DNA from 4 places in the Streptomyces sp. SL06 genome. Region 4 is predicted to be linked to each of the others. Evidence: riboswitches for the same ligand, from Rfam matches in the RefSeq annotation. Region 4 holds a riboswitch; each other region holds the start of a gene.
What was found. Region 4 has a riboswitch for cobalamin ahead of metE (5-methyltetrahydropteroyltriglutamate--homocysteine S-methyltransferase). Riboswitches for the same ligand answer to the same signal wherever they lie in the genome.
Positions count from the first base shown of each region.

Region 1: it holds a riboswitch for cobalamin, as region 4 does, so the genes downstream of both, AC4IHM_RS32830 (CbtB domain-containing protein) here and metE (5-methyltetrahydropteroyltriglutamate--homocysteine S-methyltransferase) in region 4, are expected to answer to the same signal.
Region 2: it holds a riboswitch for cobalamin, as region 4 does, so the genes downstream of both, AC4IHM_RS10315 (ribonucleoside-diphosphate reductase subunit alpha) here and metE (5-methyltetrahydropteroyltriglutamate--homocysteine S-methyltransferase) in region 4, are expected to answer to the same signal.
Region 3: it holds a riboswitch for cobalamin, as region 4 does, so the genes downstream of both, AC4IHM_RS07035 (energy-coupling factor ABC transporter permease) here and metE (5-methyltetrahydropteroyltriglutamate--homocysteine S-methyltransferase) in region 4, are expected to answer to the same signal.

Region 1 covers NZ_JBSYOT010000002.1:7,184,791-7,189,224, forward strand. The annotation lists gene scpA (methylmalonyl-CoA mutase) at 1-239, opposite strand, end outside; gene AC4IHM_RS32820 (methylmalonyl-CoA mutase family protein) at 239-2,050, opposite strand; gene AC4IHM_RS32825 (hypothetical protein) at 2,197-2,343, shown strand; cobalamin riboswitch at 2,411-2,535, shown strand; gene AC4IHM_RS32830 (CbtB domain-containing protein) at 2,573-2,794, shown strand; gene AC4IHM_RS32835 (CbtA family protein) at 2,815-3,564, shown strand; gene AC4IHM_RS32840 (histidine phosphatase family protein) at 3,576-4,163, opposite strand; gene AC4IHM_RS32845 (NUDIX hydrolase) at 4,224-4,434, shown strand, end outside.
Region 2 covers NZ_JBSYOT010000002.1:2,302,245-2,306,678, reverse strand. The annotation lists gene AC4IHM_RS10320 (ribonucleotide-diphosphate reductase subunit beta) at 1-2, opposite strand, end outside; gene AC4IHM_RS10315 (ribonucleoside-diphosphate reductase subunit alpha) at 2-2,392, opposite strand; cobalamin riboswitch at 2,517-2,656, opposite strand; gene AC4IHM_RS10310 (GNAT family N-acetyltransferase) at 2,709-3,215, opposite strand; gene mctP (monocarboxylate uptake permease MctP) at 3,292-4,434, opposite strand, start outside.
Region 3 covers NZ_JBSYOT010000002.1:1,584,238-1,588,671, forward strand. The annotation lists gene AC4IHM_RS07025 (chloride channel protein) at 31-1,368, shown strand; gene AC4IHM_RS07030 (potassium channel family protein) at 1,419-1,922, shown strand; cobalamin riboswitch at 2,133-2,317, shown strand; gene AC4IHM_RS07035 (energy-coupling factor ABC transporter permease) at 2,348-3,088, shown strand; gene AC4IHM_RS07040 (energy-coupling factor ABC transporter substrate-binding protein) at 3,085-3,423, shown strand; gene cbiQ (cobalt ECF transporter T component CbiQ) at 3,424-4,173, shown strand; gene AC4IHM_RS07050 (energy-coupling factor ABC transporter ATP-binding protein) at 4,170-4,434, shown strand, end outside.
Region 4 covers NZ_JBSYOT010000002.1:6,787,275-6,791,708, reverse strand. The annotation lists gene AC4IHM_RS31210 (glycoside hydrolase family 2 protein) at 1-1,150, opposite strand, end outside; partial or broken gene AC4IHM_RS31205 (helix-turn-helix domain-containing protein) at 1,225-1,578, opposite strand; partial or broken gene AC4IHM_RS31200 (GNAT family N-acetyltransferase) at 1,583-2,105, opposite strand; cobalamin riboswitch at 2,396-2,618, shown strand; gene metE (5-methyltetrahydropteroyltriglutamate--homocysteine S-methyltransferase) at 2,783-4,434, shown strand, end outside.

The DNA of each region.
Region 1 (4,434 bases), 400 kb from region 4:
ACGTACATCGTCGGATAGGGGCCGCGCAGGTACGGCGCGATGCCCGGGTAGGTGCCCAGGAAGTCCAGGCCCTCCAGGTCGTGCCCGGTGTACAGCGGCTTGACCGCGATGGCCTCCGGCGTCTCCCAGAGGAGGTCGTCACCGTCGGCGGCCCTCTTCACGGCCGCCCGCCACTCGTCGAGGGAGGCGTCGGCGGACGGCGTCCCCAGCTCGATCGCCGAGAAGTCGGGGATGGACATCAGGACACTCCCATGCGGTCGAGGGCTGCGGTGAGTACGGCGACGGCGTCGCAGCCGGCGAAGACATAGCTGTCCACGCCCGCGTACGGTCCCGGACGGCCCGCGAGGAACACGTGCTCGGCGCCCGCCTCCCGCAACGCGGCGGCGGTGGACTCGGCCTGCTCCCCGTACAGCGCGTCACTGGAGCACAGGCACGCCTCCCGCGCCCCGCTCTGCGCGAAGCCGCCCTCGGTGACGGGCTCGATGCCGCCGGCCTGGAAGAGGTTGGCGGCGAAGGTGAGCCGGGCGGTGTGCGCGGCGGCCGGGCCGAGCGCGGTCAGATGGACCCGGGGCCGGGTGCCGGTCGCGGCCAGGTGGGCGTCCGAGCGGGCGCGCAGCGCCTCGAACGCCTCGTCCCGCCGCACCCGGGGCAGGCCGCCGGCCGGCTGCTCGGGCGCCGGCTCGCGCAGGACGGGCTTCTCGGCCAGGTGCGGGAACTCGCTGACCCCGGTGACCGGCTCCCGCCGCTTGGCCAGCTTCGCGCTGCGCACGGCCCAGGTCCGCGCCAGCCGCTCGCCGACCGTCCCGGAGCGCAGGGCGGCGGCCTGCCCACCCGCCCGTTCGATGTCCTGGAAGAACTCCCAGGCGGCATGGGCGAGTTCGTCGGTCAGCCGTTCCACGTACCAGGAGCCGCCCGCCGGGTCGATCACCCGGGCCAGATGCGACTCCTCGATCAGGATGGTGGAGGTGTTGCGGGCGATACGGCGCGCGAACGCGTCCGGCAGACCGAGCGCGTGGTCGAAGGGCAGCACGGTCACGGCGTCGGCGCCGCCCGTCCCGGCGGCCAGTGCGGCGACCGTGGTGCGCAGCATGTTCACCCACGGGTCGCGGCGCGTCATCATCACCGTCGAGGTCACCGCGTGCTGGAGCTGCGCGCCCGCGCGCGGCGCCCCGCAGACCTCGGCCACCCGCGCCCACAGCCGGCGTGCGGCGCGCAGCTTGGCGATGGTCAGGAACTGGTCGGCGGTCGCGGCGTACCGGAACTCCAGCTGGGCCAGGGCCTGAGCCGTGTCCAGTCCCGCCGCGGTCAGTTCACGCAGGTAGGCCAGGCCCGTCGCCAGCGAGCAGCCCAGCTCCTGGGCCGCCGAACCGCCGGCCTCGTGGTACGGCAGCGCGTCCACGGTCAGAGCCCGCAGACCCGGGTGGCGTACGGCGCACAGCCGGGCCAGCTCGGTCACCGGCGCGGTGTCGTACGAGCGGCCGGTGCGGGCCTCGTGGCCCAGCGGATCGGCACCGAGGTTGCCGCGCACGGCGTCCGCGCCGACGCCCCTCGCCTCGTACAGGCGCAGCAGCTCACGAGCGGCGGCCTCGAACGCGTCGCCCGGGTCCAGGACGACGGGGGCCAGGTCGAGGTGGACGCCGCCGAGGGCGCGATCGAGCGCGGCGACCGGAAGCCCCGCGGGTTCTCCGACGGCCAGCCACAGGGAGGTGACGCCGTTCTCCAGGTCGGCGAGGACCGACGCCCCGTCGGCCACCGTGTGCCGCTGGCGCACATCCCACCCGCCCGCGCTGCCGGCCTGCGCGCGGGCGCCGCGCACGAAGGGCGGGAAGCCCGGAAGACCGGGGTCGGGGGCGACATCACGCGCGGTGTACAGGGGGCGTACCCGCAGGCCGTCCTCCAGCACGGTGGACAGGGCGTCCTCCGCCTCGTCGTCGGGCACCTCCCTGCCCGACTTGCGCAGCACACCCGCCACCAGGCGCTGCCACTGCTCGTGTGTCGCGTGCGGGAACCCGGCCGCGAGGGCGAGTCCTTCGTCAGGCAGGAGCGTCATGGTCGGATGTTAGGACAGGCCGGTGGACCGGCAGCAGAGGAAGCGGTTGTGACCTTGTTCTCGCCGCGAGTGTGACACGGGCCGCTCACACACCACGAGGTGCGCCGCGCCGCGCCGACCGGACGGCCGAGGTGGCGACGGCGTGGGTGACGGCCGTCCCTCCCTCCGCGGGGATGCTCGCCCACGGCGACGTGCCGCGTCAATCGGGCCGCACCGTCCCCGGCGCGGGCGTGCCCGGCGCGTGCGCCCTGGCCTGCGGCGACAAGCGGCCACCCGGGTTCCGCCACGAGTAAGCATTCGGTGAGAGCGGATCCTCGCCCCTCGGCGCGGTATTGGTCATGTACGGGCCGAGGGGTACGGTTGCTCCGAATCGACGACGGCAGGACGGAAGCCGGTGGGAATCCGGCGCGGTCGCGCCACTGTGTGCCGGCCCCTTCACAACGGGGGCGGCGAGTCAGACCCGTAGCCGTCGTCATGTGCACCACCGAAATGGGACGCGAACTCCCGGAGGAGGCCCCCGCCATGGCGCAGCATGTCGCCCCGCCGACCGCCACCAGCCCCGCCCTGCCCGCCAAACTGCCGATCGGCGCCATCGTTCCGTGGGCGGTCTTCTTCGGCGTCCTGATGCTGGTCCTGCTGTACTTCGTCGGTGCCGAACAGGGTGCCACCGCCCTCGTCTCCGGCGAGGACGTCCACGAGTGGGTGCACGACGCCCGCCACCTGCTCGGCTTCCCCTGCCACTGACGCCGGGAGCCGACATCCTCATGAACTCCACCACGGTGCGCAACCTGCTCGTGCGGGGCATGCTCGCGGGCCTGGGCGCGGGTGTACTCGCGCTGGTCGTCGCCTACTTCCTCGGTGAGCCGAACGTCGACCGGGCGATCGGCTTCGAGGAGGCCCACGCCCACGCCCACGAACACGAGGCCGAACTCGTCTCCCGGAGCCTTCAGTCCACCGCGGGCCTGGCCACCGGTGTCCTGGTCTACGGGGTCGCCTTCGGCGGCATCGCCGCCCTCGCCCACTGCTTCGCCCTCGGCCGCGTCGGCCGCCTCACCCCGCGGGCCACCGCGCTGCTGCTGTCCGGCTGCGCCCTGCTCGCCGTCTACGTCGTGCCGTTCCTCAAGTACCCGGCCAACCCGCCGGCCGTCGGTGACGCCGACACCATCGGCAGGCGGACCACCCTGTACTTCCTGATGATGGTGCTCGGGGTTCTGCTCGCGGTGGCCGCGGCCATCCTCGGCAAGCGGCTCGCCCCGAAGCTCGGCACCTGGTACGCCACCGTCGCGGCGGTGGCCGCGTTCGGCGTCGTGATCGGCGTGGCGTACGCGCTCCTGCCGGCCGTCAACGAGGTGCCGAGCGACTTCCCGGCCACGGTCCTGTGGCGGTTCCGGCTCTCCGCGCTGGCCATGCAGGTCACCCTGTGGGGCGGCTTCGGCCTCCTCTTCGGCGACCTGGCCGAGCGGCTGCTGAACCCCAGGTCCGCCGTCGCGGCCCCGGCGACGGCTCCCGGCTGACCGCCCCGCGTTCATGCACGAGGGCTCTCCGGCGCCTCCAGCGGGCGCCCCAGCCGCAGATTCCACCGTCCGGACCTGCCGGTCAGCTCCGTCGCCGTCAGGGGCGGCACATCCAGCCGCCAGAAGGCCGTGGCGGGCAACCCCAGCGCGTGGACGACGGCCGCACGCACGACCTCGGGCTCGACCACGGCGTGCGTGCGCCCGTCCGTCCGCGCGGCGTCGAGCCACCGGGCCGCCCGAGCACACAGGTCCCGGACGGACTCCCCACCGTGCGGTGCGCAGGCCGGGTCGGTGAGCCAGCGGGTCATCGCCTCCGGCTCGCGGGCGGCGACCTCGTCGAGGGTCAGGCCCCGCCACCGGCCCACGTCCAGGGGCCCCAGTGCCGGCTCGTCCTCACCACCCAGCCCCAGAGCCACGGCCGTCTCGCGACACCGCACACTTTCCGGGGAGACGACCGCACGGCCGGCCCGGGGCAGCGAGCCGGCCGCCGCGCGCGCCCGAGCGGCCCCCGCGTCGTCGAGCGGCCCGCCGTCGTCGAAGCGGGCCTGCCGCAGCGACCGGCTCGTCGCCGGCGAGATGAGAACGACTCTGCTGGTCACGCGGCGGTGCCTCCTGCTCCTTGACGAGTGTGCGGCCGACGGCGAGAGAAAGGACAGCGTATGGCACAGGAGTACGCAGCCGGCGGCGGCCGGGGCCCCGGCGGGACAGGGCCGCTGATCGTGGTGGCGGCGGTCGTCGTGGAGGCCGGGGGCCTCCTGGTGGTGAGCAAGAAGGCGGCTCCCGAGATCTTCTATCTGCCCGGCGGCAAGCCCGACGGCGAAGAGGCGCCGCTGGAGGCACTGGCCCGGGAACTGGACGAGGAACTCGGGG
Region 2 (4,434 bases), 4.5 Mb from region 4:
ATTACTGGCAGGCCTCGCAGGACTCGGGGTTTTCCAGGGAGCAGGCGACCGCGTCGGGATCGGAGGCCTGCCGGGCGGGGACGGCGGTCTGCGCCCGAGCCGCGCGCGCGATGCGGGTCGCGGGGCGGGAGCGCAGGTAGTAGGTGGTCTTCAGGCCCTGCTTCCAGGCGTACGCGTACATCGAGGAGAGCTTCCCGATGGTCGGCGTCTCCAGGAACAGGTTCAGCGACTGGGCCTGGTCGAGGTACGGGGTGCGGGCGGCGGCCATGTCGATCAGGCCGCGCTGCGGGATCTCCCAGGCGGTGCGGTACAGCGCGCGGACGTCCTCGGGGATCCAGGAGAAGCCCTGCACCGAGCCGTTCGCCTCGCGCAGCGCCTCACGGGTGCGGGCGTCCCACACGCCGAGCCGCTTGAGGTCGTCCACCAGGTAGGAGTTGACCTGGAGGAACTCACCGGACAGCGTCTCGCGCTTGAACAGGTTGGACACCTGCGGCTCGACGCACTCGTACACGCCGGCGATGGAGGCGATGGTGGCGGTCGGCGCGATGGCGAGCAGCAGCGAGTTGCGCAGCCCGGTCGTGGCCATGCGCTCGCGCAGCGCCGCCCAGCGCTGCGGCCAGGCCGTCCGGACGCCGTAGTGGTCGGGATGCAGCACGCCCCGGGCGGTACGGGTCTTCTCCCAGGCCGGCGCGGGACCCACCCGCTCGGCGAGGTCGGCGGACGTCTCGTACGCGGCGAGCATGACGCGCTCGGCGATCCGGGTGGACAGGGCCTTCGCCTCGGGCGAGTCGAAGGGCAGGCGCAGTTGGAAGAACACGTCCGCCAGGCCCATCGCGCCCAGACCGACCGGACGCCAGCGGGCGTTGGAGCGGCCCGCCTGCTCGGTCGGGTAGAAGTTGATGTCGACGACCCGGTCCAGGAAGGTGACGGCGGTGCGGACGGTGGCGTCCAGCCGCTCCCAGTCGATGTCGCCGGCGGCCCGGTCGACGAAGGCGCCGAGGTTGACCGAGCCCAGGTTGCAGACCGCGCTCTCCCCGTCGTCCGTGACCTCCAGGATCTCCGTGCAGAGGTTGGAGGAGTGGATGACGTGGCCCGGCTCCGCGGTCTGGTTGGCGGTGCGGTTGGCGGTGTCCTTGAAGGTCATCCAGCCGTTGCCGGTCTGCGCGAGCGTGCGCATCATGCGGCCGTACAGCTCACGGGCGGGCAGCGTCCTGCGGGCGAGTCCCGCCTCCTCCGCCCTGCGGTACGCCGCGTCGAACTCCGCGCCGTACAGGTCGGGCAGCTCGGGCACGTCCGAGGGGGAGAACAGCGACCACCGGCCGTCGGCGTCCACCCGGCGCATGAACTCGTCCGGGATCCAGTGCGCGAGGTTCAGGTTGTGCGTGCGGCGGGCGTCCTCGCCGGTGTTGTCCCGCAGCTCCAGGAACTCCTCGATGTCGGCGTGCCAGGTCTCCAGGTAGACCGCCGCCGCGCCCTTGCGACGGCCGCCCTGGTTCACGGCGGCGACCGAGGCGTCCAGCGTCTTCAGGAACGGGACGATGCCGTTGGAGTGCCCGTTGGTGCCGCGGATCAGCGAACCCCGGGCGCGGACGCGGGAGTAGGCGATGCCGATGCCGCCGGCGTGCTTGGACAGACGGGCGACCTGGTGGAGGCGGTCGTAGAGGGAGTCCAGCTCGTCCTTGGGGGAGTCCAGGAGGTAGCAGGACGACATCTGGGCGTGCCGGGTACCGGAGTTGAACAGGGTGGGGGAAGAGGGCAGGTAGTCGAGGCGGCTCATCAGGCCGTAGAGCGCGGCGACCTCGTCGACCGAACGGGGGCTGTCGTCCTCGGCGAGTCCGGCGGCCACCCGCAGCATGAAGTGCTGGGGCGTCTCGACGACCTTGCGGGTGAGGGGGTGCCGCAGCAGATAGCGGCTGTGCAGGGTGCGCAGCCCGAAGTAGCCGAAGCGGTCGTCGGCGGCCGGGTCGATCAGCGCGTCCAGGCGGTCGGCGTGCAGCCGGACGAACGCGGCGGTGCGGTCGGCGATCAGGCCCTCGCGGTGCCCGGTGGCGACCGAGCCGGTGAAGGAGGTGACCCCCTGGGAGGCGGCCTCGGCGCGGATGCCGATGGTCAGCAGCCGGGCGGCCAGCCTGGAGTAGACCGGGTCCTCCGAGATGAGCCCGGCCGCCGCCTCCGTGGCCAGCTCGCGCAGCTCGGACTCGTCCGCGTGGGCGGACCGGCCGCGCAGCGCGGCGCCGGCGACCCGGCCGGGGTCGGCGCCCGGCAGGTCGGCGGTCAGCCCGGTCAGGGTCCGCAGCAGGGCGGCACCGGGTCCGTCGGACTCCTCGGTCACCGGGGTGGCTGAAGTCGTCACCGGGGTCGCTGAAACCGGGTCGGCTGGCGCGATGGTCACGTGGGGCACTCCCTCGCTCGGCACGGGGCCTGGCGGAGGGCAGGGGGGAACTCACGAGCGCACACGGCGTCGCGCCCACCGGCCCACTCCACGAGGCCCGGACGTCATGGCACCCGGACCGGAAGGGCCGGGCACACTGTCGGCAGGTCCTCGGACTGAACCGGCGCGTGATCACGCTCGGAGGCGAACACGCACAAGTACACCGTTGCGGGACAGTTCCGGATTCGCACCGGATTCCCCTGCGGCGACAGCGAGCATGAGCATACATCTTGTGCCGGGCTGCGCGAGCACCCCCAGATGTAGTGTCACGCTGGTGTCAGAGTGTCAGTTCATAGGTGATGAGGGTGATGTCGTACAGCTCCGGCGCCGGGTTCCAGTCGCGGTCGGGCGTGCGGGTGAAGCCCAGCCGTTCGTAGAGGCGGTGGGCGGTGTGCATGGCGCGCTGGGTCGACAGCACGACGCGCGCACAGCCCCCGACGCCCCGGGCCCGTTCGACGCAGGCGCTCACGAGGGCCTCGCCGGCCCCGCGTCCGCGTGCCTCGCGGGCGACGGCGAGCATGCGTATCTCGGCCTCGCCGGGCCGGGCTATGTCCGCCATGGGGCCGCCGGACGGCACGAAGGTCACACCGCCGAGCACCCGGCCGTCCGCCACGGCGACCAGCACCTCGGCGTCCGCCGCCCGCTTGGCCACGTTCCGCAGCTCGCCGAGGTACGTGTCGCTCTCCCCGAAGTCGAGGAGACCGTCGCGCAGATAGGCCTGCGCGGTGATCTCCCCCAGAGTCCCGTACTCGTCGGTCGCCGCCCGCCGGATCACGAAGTCCATGACCCCGAGTGTGCCCGACGGGTACGACAACGGGCCGCCGGGTTCTCTCCGGCGGCCCGTCGTGGTGGTCCGGGGCTCAGGTCGAGCTGCCCGCCGTGGCCGGCGGCAGTTCGACCTGGACGCCGGGGTCGCCGGCGTCCGCCGTGTAGTCGCCCGGCCGGGTCTCGTCGACGCCCTCGGGCGCCCCGACCGCCTTCAGGACGACGGTCAGGACCACGGTGACCAGGACGTTCAGCACGAAGGCGGTGAGACCGATGTAGCCGATCTCGCCGATGCCGGGGATCTCCTGCGAGGAGCCGCCGAAGTGCTTCTGGGTCGGCGAGGCCACGCCGTACGCGGCGACCGTGCCGTAGACCATGCCGACCGCCCAGCCGCCGAGCAGCGCCCAGCGGTGGAACCAGCGGGTGAACAGGCCGCCGACCAGGGCCGGGAAGGTCTGCAGGATCCAGATGCCGCCGAGCAGCTGGAAGTTGATCGCGACCGTCTTGTCCATGCCCAGGACGAAGATCAGCGCGCCCACCTTCACCAGCAGCGACACCAGCTTGGAGACCTTCGTCTCCTGCCGCGGCGTGGCGTCCGGCTTGATGAAGTCCTTGTAGATGTTGCGGGTGAACAGGTTCGCGGCCGCGATCGACATGATTGCCGCCGGGACCAGGGCGCCGATGCCGATCGCCGCGAAGGCCACGCCCGCGAACCAGGCGGGGAACATGTTCTCGAACAGTTGCGGGATCGCCAACTGGCCGTTGTCCACCTTGACCCCGGCCGCGATCGCCATGAAGCCCAGCAGCGCGAGCAGCCCCAGCATCAGCGAGTACAGCGGCAGGATGGTGGTGTTGCGGCGGATCACCTCACGGCTGCGAGAGGACAGCGTCGCGGTGATCGAGTGCGGGTACATGAAGAGCGCCAGCGCCGAGCCGAGCGCCAGCGTGGCGTACGTCCACTGGCTGGTCCCGCCCGGCACCAGCCCGCCGCTGCCGGTCTCGGTGAACTTGTCGTTCGCCGAGGCGAAGATGTCGCCGAACCCGCCGAGCTTGATCGGGATGTAGATGATCGCCACGGCGATCACGATGTAGATCAGCGTGTCCTTCACGAACGCGATCAGCGCGGGCGCGCGCAGCCCCGACGAGTAGGTGTAGGCCGCCAGCACGCCGAAGGCGATCAGCAGGGGCAGGTCCTTGACGAACCAGTGGGTGCTCTCGCCGCCGCCGACGCCCATCAC
Region 3 (4,434 bases), 5.2 Mb from region 4:
CCGAGGGACGCGGTGGACGAAGGAGGGCCCGTGACCGCTCGTCCGGCACCGGCGAACGCGCCGCCGGACCGGGCCGAGCAGTCCTTGCGGGACACCCTGCTCGGCCCCGGCTACCGGCGGCTGTTGCTGCTGTGCGTGCTGCTGGGCGTTCCGATCGCGCTGGCCTGTTTCTTCTTCGTCGGCCTCCAGCACCAGCTCCAGCACTGGGTGTGGACGTTGTTGCCCCGGGCGGCCGGGTACGACGCCCCGCCCTGGTGGTGGCCGCTGCCCGCACTGGTGCTGGCCGGGCTGGTCCTGGCGCCGATCGTGACCCGGATGCCCGGCGCCGGCGGCCATCTCCCGGTGGACGGTCTGGGCGGCGCGCCCGTCGGCCCCCGTGCGCTGCCCGGCACCGTCCTGGCCGCGCTGGCCACACTGCCGCTCGGCGTGGTGCTGGGGCCCGAGGCTCCCCTGATGGCCGTCGGCAGCGGCCTCGCCCTGCTGGCGGTGCGGCGGGCGGGCGCGGCCGGGGACCCGAGGGCGAGCGCGGTCCTGGCCACGGCCGGTTCCACCGCCGCGATCTCCACCATTCTCGGCGGTCCGGTGGTCGCGGCCGTACTGCTCATCGAGGGGGCCGGCCTCGCGGGCTCCCGGCTGGTCGTCCTGCTGCTGCCGTGTCTGCTGGCCAGCGCCGCGGGCGCCCTGGTCTTCACCGGCTTCGGACAGTGGACCGGCCTGAAGATCGGCGCCCTCGCCCTGCCCGACGTACCGCCGGTCGCCGCCCCGGACGCCGGGGACTTCCTGTGGGGCGTGCCCACGGCGGCACTGATCGCCGTACTGATCACGTCGACCCGCGCGCTGGGGCACCGCACCGCCGCGTGGACGCGGCACCGCACGGCCGTACGCACCGTCGTCTGTGCCACGGCGGTCGGGGTCTGCCTCGCCGCGTACGCGCTGATCACCGGCCGTTCCCCGGCCGAGGCGGCACTGTCGGGCCAGGCCGCCCTCGCCCAGCTCGCCGCGCACCCCCATGCCCGGCCGGTCGGCGCACTGGTCGCCCTGGTCCTCTGCAAGACGCTGGCCTGGGGCATCGCGCTGGGCGCTCTGCGCGGCGGCCCGATCTTCCCGGCCGTGCTGCTGGGCGCTGCGACGGCCATGGCCTGCTCCGGGCTGCCCGGCTTCGGCGCGACCCCGGCCCTTGCCCTCGGCATCTCCGCGGCGGCGGCCTCGGTGACGGGGCTGCCACTGTCCAGCGCGGTGCTCGCGGTGCTGCTCATGGGCGAAGACGCCTACGACCAGATGCCGCTGATCGTCACCGCGTCGGTCGTCGCCTTCGTCGTCACCCAGCTCGTACGCCGGCCGGACCCCGAGCCGCGGGGGGCGCTGTGAGGGGGCGCCGGGACTCCGCCGGACGTGCCAGGACGCGTACCCCCTGGGGGATGGCGCGGCCCTGGTTCGAGTGGGCCTGCGCCTCGGTGGTCATGGCCGTGGTCTACTTCCTGCTCCCCCTCGACCATCTGGGCCCGGGGCGCCCCGTGCTGAGCTGGCTGCTGTTCGCGCTGGCGCTGATCGTCGTGGCCGCGCTGCTGCTGCGCGAGGTCCGCGATGTCCTCGTCGAGCGCCCGGGGACCCGGCCAGGGGTGTTCATCCCGCTCCTGATGGTCCTGTCCGTGCACGTCTTCGCGGCCACCTACTACGCCCTCGCCAAGCAGCCGGGCGAGTTCAGCGGCCTGCGCACCCGCGTCGACGCCCTGTACTTCACCGTGGTCACGCTCGCCACGGTCGGCTACGGGGACATCACCCCGCGGGGCCAGGTGGCCCGGATCGTCACCGTCCTGCAGATCCTCTACACCTTCGTGTTCCTCACCGCCGCCGCGACCGCGCTGACCCGGCGGGTGCGCGACATGGTGGTCCGGCGGATGGAACAGGACCGGCGCGAATGACGGCGGTCCCGACGGCATCCGGTGACGGCGGTCCCGACGGCATCCGGTGACGGCGGTCCCGACGGCATCCGGCGGTTCGGCGAGCCTCTCGGCGGGGCCGGGCGGCGGAGCAGCGGCGGCAGCGGTTTCCGCAGTTCTGGGGCCCGCCGACCGGCCCGGTGCCACGTCCGCCGGACCGAAGGCCCGCTTGTCACCACCCCCGTGGGAGCACTACTGTCACCACGCCTTGGTGAACGGGAAATCCGGTGTGATGCCGGTGCGGCCCTCGCCACTGTGAATCGGGAAGTCCGGCTCCGGCCCTCACGGGCAGCCACTGGGTCCTTGTGACCCGGGAAGGCGGAGCACGGGCGGTGGTACCCGTCAGCCAGGAGACCGGCCAAGGCGCGTCGTCCATCCACGAGGTGCTGGAGAGGGTCTGCTGAGCCATGCACATAGCCGAGGGCTTTCTGCCACCGGCGCACGCGATCGCCTGGGGTGTCGCGTCCGCGCCGTTCGTCGTCCACGGAGTACGGTCACTCACCCGTGAGGTCCGGGAACACCCGGAGAGCACCCTGCTCCTCGGCGCCTCCGGGGCCTTCACGTTCGTTCTGTCGGCCCTGAAACTGCCGTCGGTCACCGGGAGTTGCTCCCATCCCACCGGCACAGGTCTGGGTGCCATCCTCTTCCGCCCGCCGATCATGGCCGTGCTGGGCACGATCACCCTCCTCTTCCAGGCGCTGCTGCTCGCGCACGGCGGGCTGACCACGCTCGGCGCCAACGTCTTCTCGATGGCGATCGTCGGCCCCTGGGCCGGATACGCGCTCTACCGGCTGCTGCGCCGCTACGACGTGCCGCTGATGGTCGCGGTGTTCTTCGGGGCGTTCGTCGCCGATCTGTCCACCTACTGCGTCACCAGCGTGCAGTTGGCGCTGGCCTTCCCGGACCCGAGCAGCGGATTCTGGGGCGCGCTCGGCAAGTTCGGGTCCATCTTCGCCGTCACGCAGATCCCGCTCGCGGTGAGCGAGGGCCTGCTCACGGTGATCGTGATGCGGCTGCTTGTGCAGTCCAGCAAGGGTGAACTGACCCGGCTGGGCGTCCTGTTGACCAAGCACGGCAAGTCCGGCACGGCCGACGGGGCGCAGCCTGGACCGACCGGGCCCGGCGAGCAGGAGGCGGTGGCCCGATGAACCGCAACACGAAGATCAACGCCCTGCTGCTGCTCGCCGTGGCCGCGCTCGCGGTACTGCCGCTGGTGCTGGGGCTCGGCGACCACAAGGAAGAGCCCTTCACCGGTTCCGACGCCGAGGCGGAGACGGCGATCACCGAGATCGAACCGGACTACGAGCCGTGGTTCTCGCCACTGTACGAACCCCCGTCCGGGGAGGTCGAGTCGGCGCTGTTCGCCCTCCAGGCCGCGCTCGGCGCGGGCGTACTGGCGTACTACTTCGGGCTGCGCCGGGGCCGGCGGCAGGGCGAGGAACGGGCGGCGACGGCGCTGCGGGACGCCCCCGGAGGGGACTGAGTGCTGCCGATCGACGCGGCGGCGCACAGCAGTCGCTGGCGCCGCCGGCATCCCGTGGACAAGGCCGTGCTCGGGCTGGGCCTGACCGTGCTGGCGATCTCGCTGCCGCCGTGGCCGGGCGCGGCGCTGGTGCTGGTGACGGCCCTCGCCGTGCTGCTCGGCCCGGCGGGCGTGCCGGGGCGCCGGCTGTGGCGGGCGTACCGGGTGCCGCTGGGTTTCTGCGTGACCGGGGCGCTGCCGCTGCTGGTGCAGGTCGGGGGCCCGGACGGGTTCCTGACGGCGGCGGACGGCGGGCCGGTGCGCGCCGGTGAGCTGCTGCTGCGTACGTCGGCGGCCTCGCTCGGGGTACTGCTGTTCGCGTTCACCACTCCGATGTCCGACCTGCTGCCCCGCCTGGTGCGGGCCGGGGTACCGGCGCCGGTGGTCGACGTGGCGCTGGTGACGTATCGCATGAGCTTCCTGCTGCTGGACTCCGTGCGCCGGGTCCGTGAGGCGCAGGCCGCGCGGCTGGGGCACACCACCCGGGCCGCCGCCTGGCGTTCGCTGGGCGGTCTCGGCGCGACGGCGTTCGTGCGGGCCTTCGACCGGGCGGCGCGGCTCCAGTCCGGGCTCGCCGGGCGCGGCTACGACGGCACCCTGCGCGTCCTGGTGCCCGAGGCGCGCGTCTCGGTGCCCTTCACGGCGGCGAGCGGCGCACTGCTGGCGGCGCTGGCCGCCCTCACCCTCGTACTGGAAGGGCCGCTGTCGTGAGCGAGACGACCGGGGCGACGGAGGCGACGGCACCCGTCCTGGTCGCCCTGCGGGGCGTGTCCTTCGGGTACGAGGAGGGACCGGACGTGCTGGTCGGGCTGGACTTCGAGGTGCGCGAGGGGCGCGCGCTCGCGCTGCTGGGCCGCAACGGCAGTGGCAAGACCACGCTGATGCGGCTGCTGAGCGGCGGACTGAGGCCGGGCGCGGGGACGTTGACGGTCGACGGGGCGCCGGTGAGGTACGACCGCAAAGGGCTGACCC
Region 4 (4,434 bases):
CGTCGGGCTGCTGGTTGTCGCCCGAGGAGCCGCCCGTCTCGCAGCCCCAGTCGCCGAACTCGCCCCAGACCAGGTAGCCGAGGCGGTCCGCGTGGTACAGGAAGCGCTCCTCGAAGACCTTCTGGTGCAGCCGGGCCCCGTTGAAGCCGGCCGCCACGGCCAGTTCGATGTCCCGCACCAGTGCCTGGTCGCTCGGCGCGGTCATCAGCCCGTCGGGGTACCAGCCCTGGTCGAGGACGAGTCGCTGGAAGAGCGGGCGCCCGTTGAGCAGGACGGCCTTGCCGCGGATGCCCACGGCGCGCAGCCCGGCGTAGCTCTCCGCGCCGTCGACGACCCGCCCCGCCGCGTCGAGGAGTTCGAGGCGCAGGTCGTACAGGTGCGGGTCCTCGGGGCTCCACTCGCGGCGCCGGTCGTCCGGCACCGGCAGGTGCAGGCGCGGGGCGAGGTCCAGGTCGGCGCGTGCCTCGGCACGGCTCACCTCGCCGGAGGCGTCGCTGAGGACGGCGCGCACCCGGTGGCCGGGCCGGTTGCCGGACAGGGGCAGTTCGAGGTGGAAGGCGGAGCCGGCCAGGTCCGGGGTGATCCGGGGGCGGCGCAGATGTGTCTCGGGGACGGGCTCCAGCCAGACGGTCTGCCAGATGCCGGTCACCCGGGTGTAGTTGCAGTCGTGGTTGGCGTAGCGGACCGCCTGCTTGCCGCGCGCCTGCGGGCCGGACTTGGGGTCGCGGGCGCGGACGGTGACGACGACCTCCCTCCCAGTCCCGGCGATGTCGCCGAGGTCGGCGGTGAAGGGGGTGAAGCCGCCGCGGTGGCGGGCGACCTCCGTGCCGTCGGCCCACACGGTGGTGTCGTGGTCGACGGCGCCGAAGTGCAGCAGCACCCGGCGTCCGGCCCAGTGCGCGGGCAGGCTGAGGGCGCGGCGGTACCAGACGGCCTCCAGGAAGTCGGTGTCGCCGATGCCGGACAGCTCGGACTCGGGCGGGAAGGGGACGAGGATCTCGTGGGCCAGTTCGCGGTCCAGCAGGCCGCGTTCGAGGCCGCTGTCCCCCCGGTCGGTCTCGAACTGCCAGGCGCCGTTCAGGTTGAGCCAGTCGCGGCGCGCGAACTGCGGTCGCGGGTACTCCGGGCGCGGTGCGCAGTGAGTGGGCAACACATGCTCCAGTCGATCGGTGGGCCGGCGCGGGGGTGCCGGGCCCGTGTGTGCGGCGGGTGGGACGGGGGTGGTCAGGCGCCGCCGAGGCCTGTGGTGGCCACGGAGTCGACGATGCGGCGCTGGAAGAGGAGGAAGACCGCGATCAGCGGCAGCGCGGCGAGCAGGGCGGAGGCCATGGACCGGGCGTACTGGATGCCGTAGGCGTCCTTCACGGTGGCCAGGCCCACCGGGAGGGTCATCAGGTCGGGGTCGGCGGCGGTGAAGGCCGCGGGCGAGGCGTAGCCGAGCCGGCCGGAGACCTCGCTGACCGACGCGGTGCGCAGCAGCGGGACGGCCGCGAGCAGGCGTGCGCGGGCCCGCCAGACGGCGGGGCTGTCCCCCGTCTGTGCGCGAAAGCGTCGGGTGAAGGCCCGTTCGCTCATGGCCGTCCTCGACCGCGTAGTGGACCGTCATGCCGTTGCGGCCGTACAGCCGCGGGGCGCCGGTGGTGTCCGCGGTGCCGACCCCGAGGCCCACGGTGTCCCGGCCCCGCGCGGCGAAGCGGGCGAAGGCGTGCCGCAGGAGGAGGCCCCCCAGACCGCGACCGCGGGCCTCGGGCAGCACACCGAGGTTGCGGATCCGGCCCATGGCCTCACGGTCGTCCCGGGCCAGCGGGAACCCGGTGTCCCCCAGGCCGTCGACGGCGGCGATCCACACCAGGGACCAGTCCAGCCGCTCGGCGCCGATGTCCTTCAGCCGGAGCGCGCAGTCGCGCGGCCCGAAGTCGAAGTGGTCCGCGAACGCCCGCCGGTGCAGCTCGTGCACCCGCGCACGGTCCGCCTCGGCGCAGGACGTGGTGGCGGCGCACGACGCTCCAGCCCCGCTCCGTCAACAGCGCGGTGCCGGTCGTGGGCCGGGAGTCGAGATGCAGGTGGACGACGGCCCGCGCCGCTCCGTTCTCCCGTGCCCCGGCCTCCATGGTGGTGACGGCGCGGGTGGCCGGGCGCGGGTCGGCGGGGGACATGAGTGAAGGGTGGGGGCGACGACGGACGACCACAACGCCCTTTCCGCCGGGCGGGGGGGCACTTGGCCACCCCCGAACGGGGACGCAGGACGGCGAACAGCGGGGCACAGGGGCGTCCGGAGGCCCGCTCCGCCGCCGGCCGACGGGAGGTGCCGCCGAGCCTGCGCACGGCCCGGGGTCCTCCCACCGCACCGTCCGCATGCCGGACACGACCGGTCGCGCCCGTGCGCGGACCCGATAGGCTGGCCGGCGCAGCTGGTTCGCCCCGTCCGCCAGGCGGGAGGCGTCGCAAGAGGGAACCCGGTGGGAATCCGGGACTGCCCCGCAGCGGTGAGTGGGAACGACCGCCGTCATACGCACTGGGTCCGGCGACAAGGACCTGGGAAGCGACGGCCAGTAGGTGTCCTTGCGAAAGGGGACGCGCCCACGAGTCCGAAGACCTGCCAACTGCCCGCGTACGACCCGCTCGTGCGCGGACATCCCGGTGACCTCGAGGGCGGGTCGGCGTACACACCAGGCGGACCGCGGCGCCGTACCGCGCCAGGTCGCACCGCCGGTGCCGTCGCCCTTCGCGCTCTCGTCCCGTCGCCGGGATCTCAGGGATTCGTCTCGCGAAGGAGATCTCCGTGACCAGTACGTCCGCGACCGCACACGCCACCGTGTACGGCTACCCCAGGCAGGGCCCGAACCGGGAGCTGAAGAAGGCGATCGAGGGCCACTGGAGGGGCCGTGTCGACGCCGACGCCCTGCACGCCACCGCCGCCGGACTGCGCCGCGCCACCTGGCGGCAGCTGACCGAGGCCGGCGTCGACGAGGTCCCCACCGGTGACTTCTCGTACTACGACCACGTACTGGACACCACCGTCATGGTCGGTGCCGTCCCCGAGCGCCACCGGGACGCCGTCGCCGCCGACGCGCTCGCCGGGTACTTCGCCATGGCGCGGGGCACCCAGGACGTGGCGCCGCTGGAGATGACGAAGTGGTTCGACACCAACTACCACTACCTGGTGCCCGAGCTGGGTCCGGACACGGTGTTCACGGCCGACTCCGCCAAGCAGGTCGGCGAGCTGCGGGAGGCCCGCGCCCTGGGCCTGGCCGCCCGCCCCGTCCTCGTCGGCCCCGTCACCTACCTGCTGCTCGCCAAGCCCGCCCCGGGCGTCGCCGCGGACTTCGAGCCGCTCACCCTCCTCGACCGCCTGCTGCCGGTGTACGCCGAGATCCTGGCCGACCTGCGCGCGGCCGGCGCCGAGTGGACGCAGCTCGACGAGCCGGCCCTCGTCCAGGACCGCACCCCGGCCGAACTGGACGCCGCCGCCCGCGCCTACGGCGTTCTGGGCGCCCTCACCGACCGGCCCCGGCTGCTGGTCGCCTCCTACTTCGACCGTCTGGGCGAGGCCCTGCCCGTGCTGGCCAAGGCGCCGGTCGAGGGTCTGGCCATGGACTTCACCGGGCCGGCCGCCGCCAACCTGGACGAACTCGCCGCCGTGGGCGGACTGCCCGGCAAGCGCCTGGTCGCCGGGGTGGTCGACGGACGCAACATCTGGGTGAACGACCTGTCCCGTTCCCTCAGTACGCTGGGCACCCTGCTGGGCCTGGCGGACCGCGTCGACGTGTCCGCCTCCTGCTCCCTGCTGCACGTCCCCCTCGACACGGCCGCGGAGCGGGACATCGAGCCGCAGGTCCTGCGCTGGCTCGCCTTCGCCCGGCAGAAGACCGCCGAGACCGTCACCCTCGCCAGGGGGCTGTCCCACGGCGCCGGCGCCGTGACCGCCGAACTCGCCGCGAACCGCGCCGACCTGGCCTCCCGCGCGGGATCGCCGATCACCCGCGACCCGGCCGTCCGGACCCGCACCGAGGCCGTCACAAAAGCGGACGCCCGCCGCTCGCGGCCCTACGCCGAGCGCGCCGCCGCACAGCGGGCCCAGCTGAATCTGCCACCGCTGCCGACCACCACCATCGGCTCCTTCCCGCAGACCGCCGAACTGCGCGGCGCCCGCGCCGACCTGCGGGCGGGACGCATCGGCACGGCCGGCTACGAGGAGCGCATCGAGGCCGAGATCGAGGAGGTCGTCTCCTTCCAGGAGAAGACCGGGATCGACGTCCTGGTGCACGGCGAGCCCGAACGCAACGACATGGTGCAGTACTTCGCCGAGCGGCTGACCGGCTTCCTCGCCACCCGGCACGGCTGGGTCCAGTCCTACGGCACCCGCTATGTGCGCCCGCCCGTCCTGGCCGGCAACGTCTCGCGCCCCGAGCCGATGACGGTGCGCTGGACGAC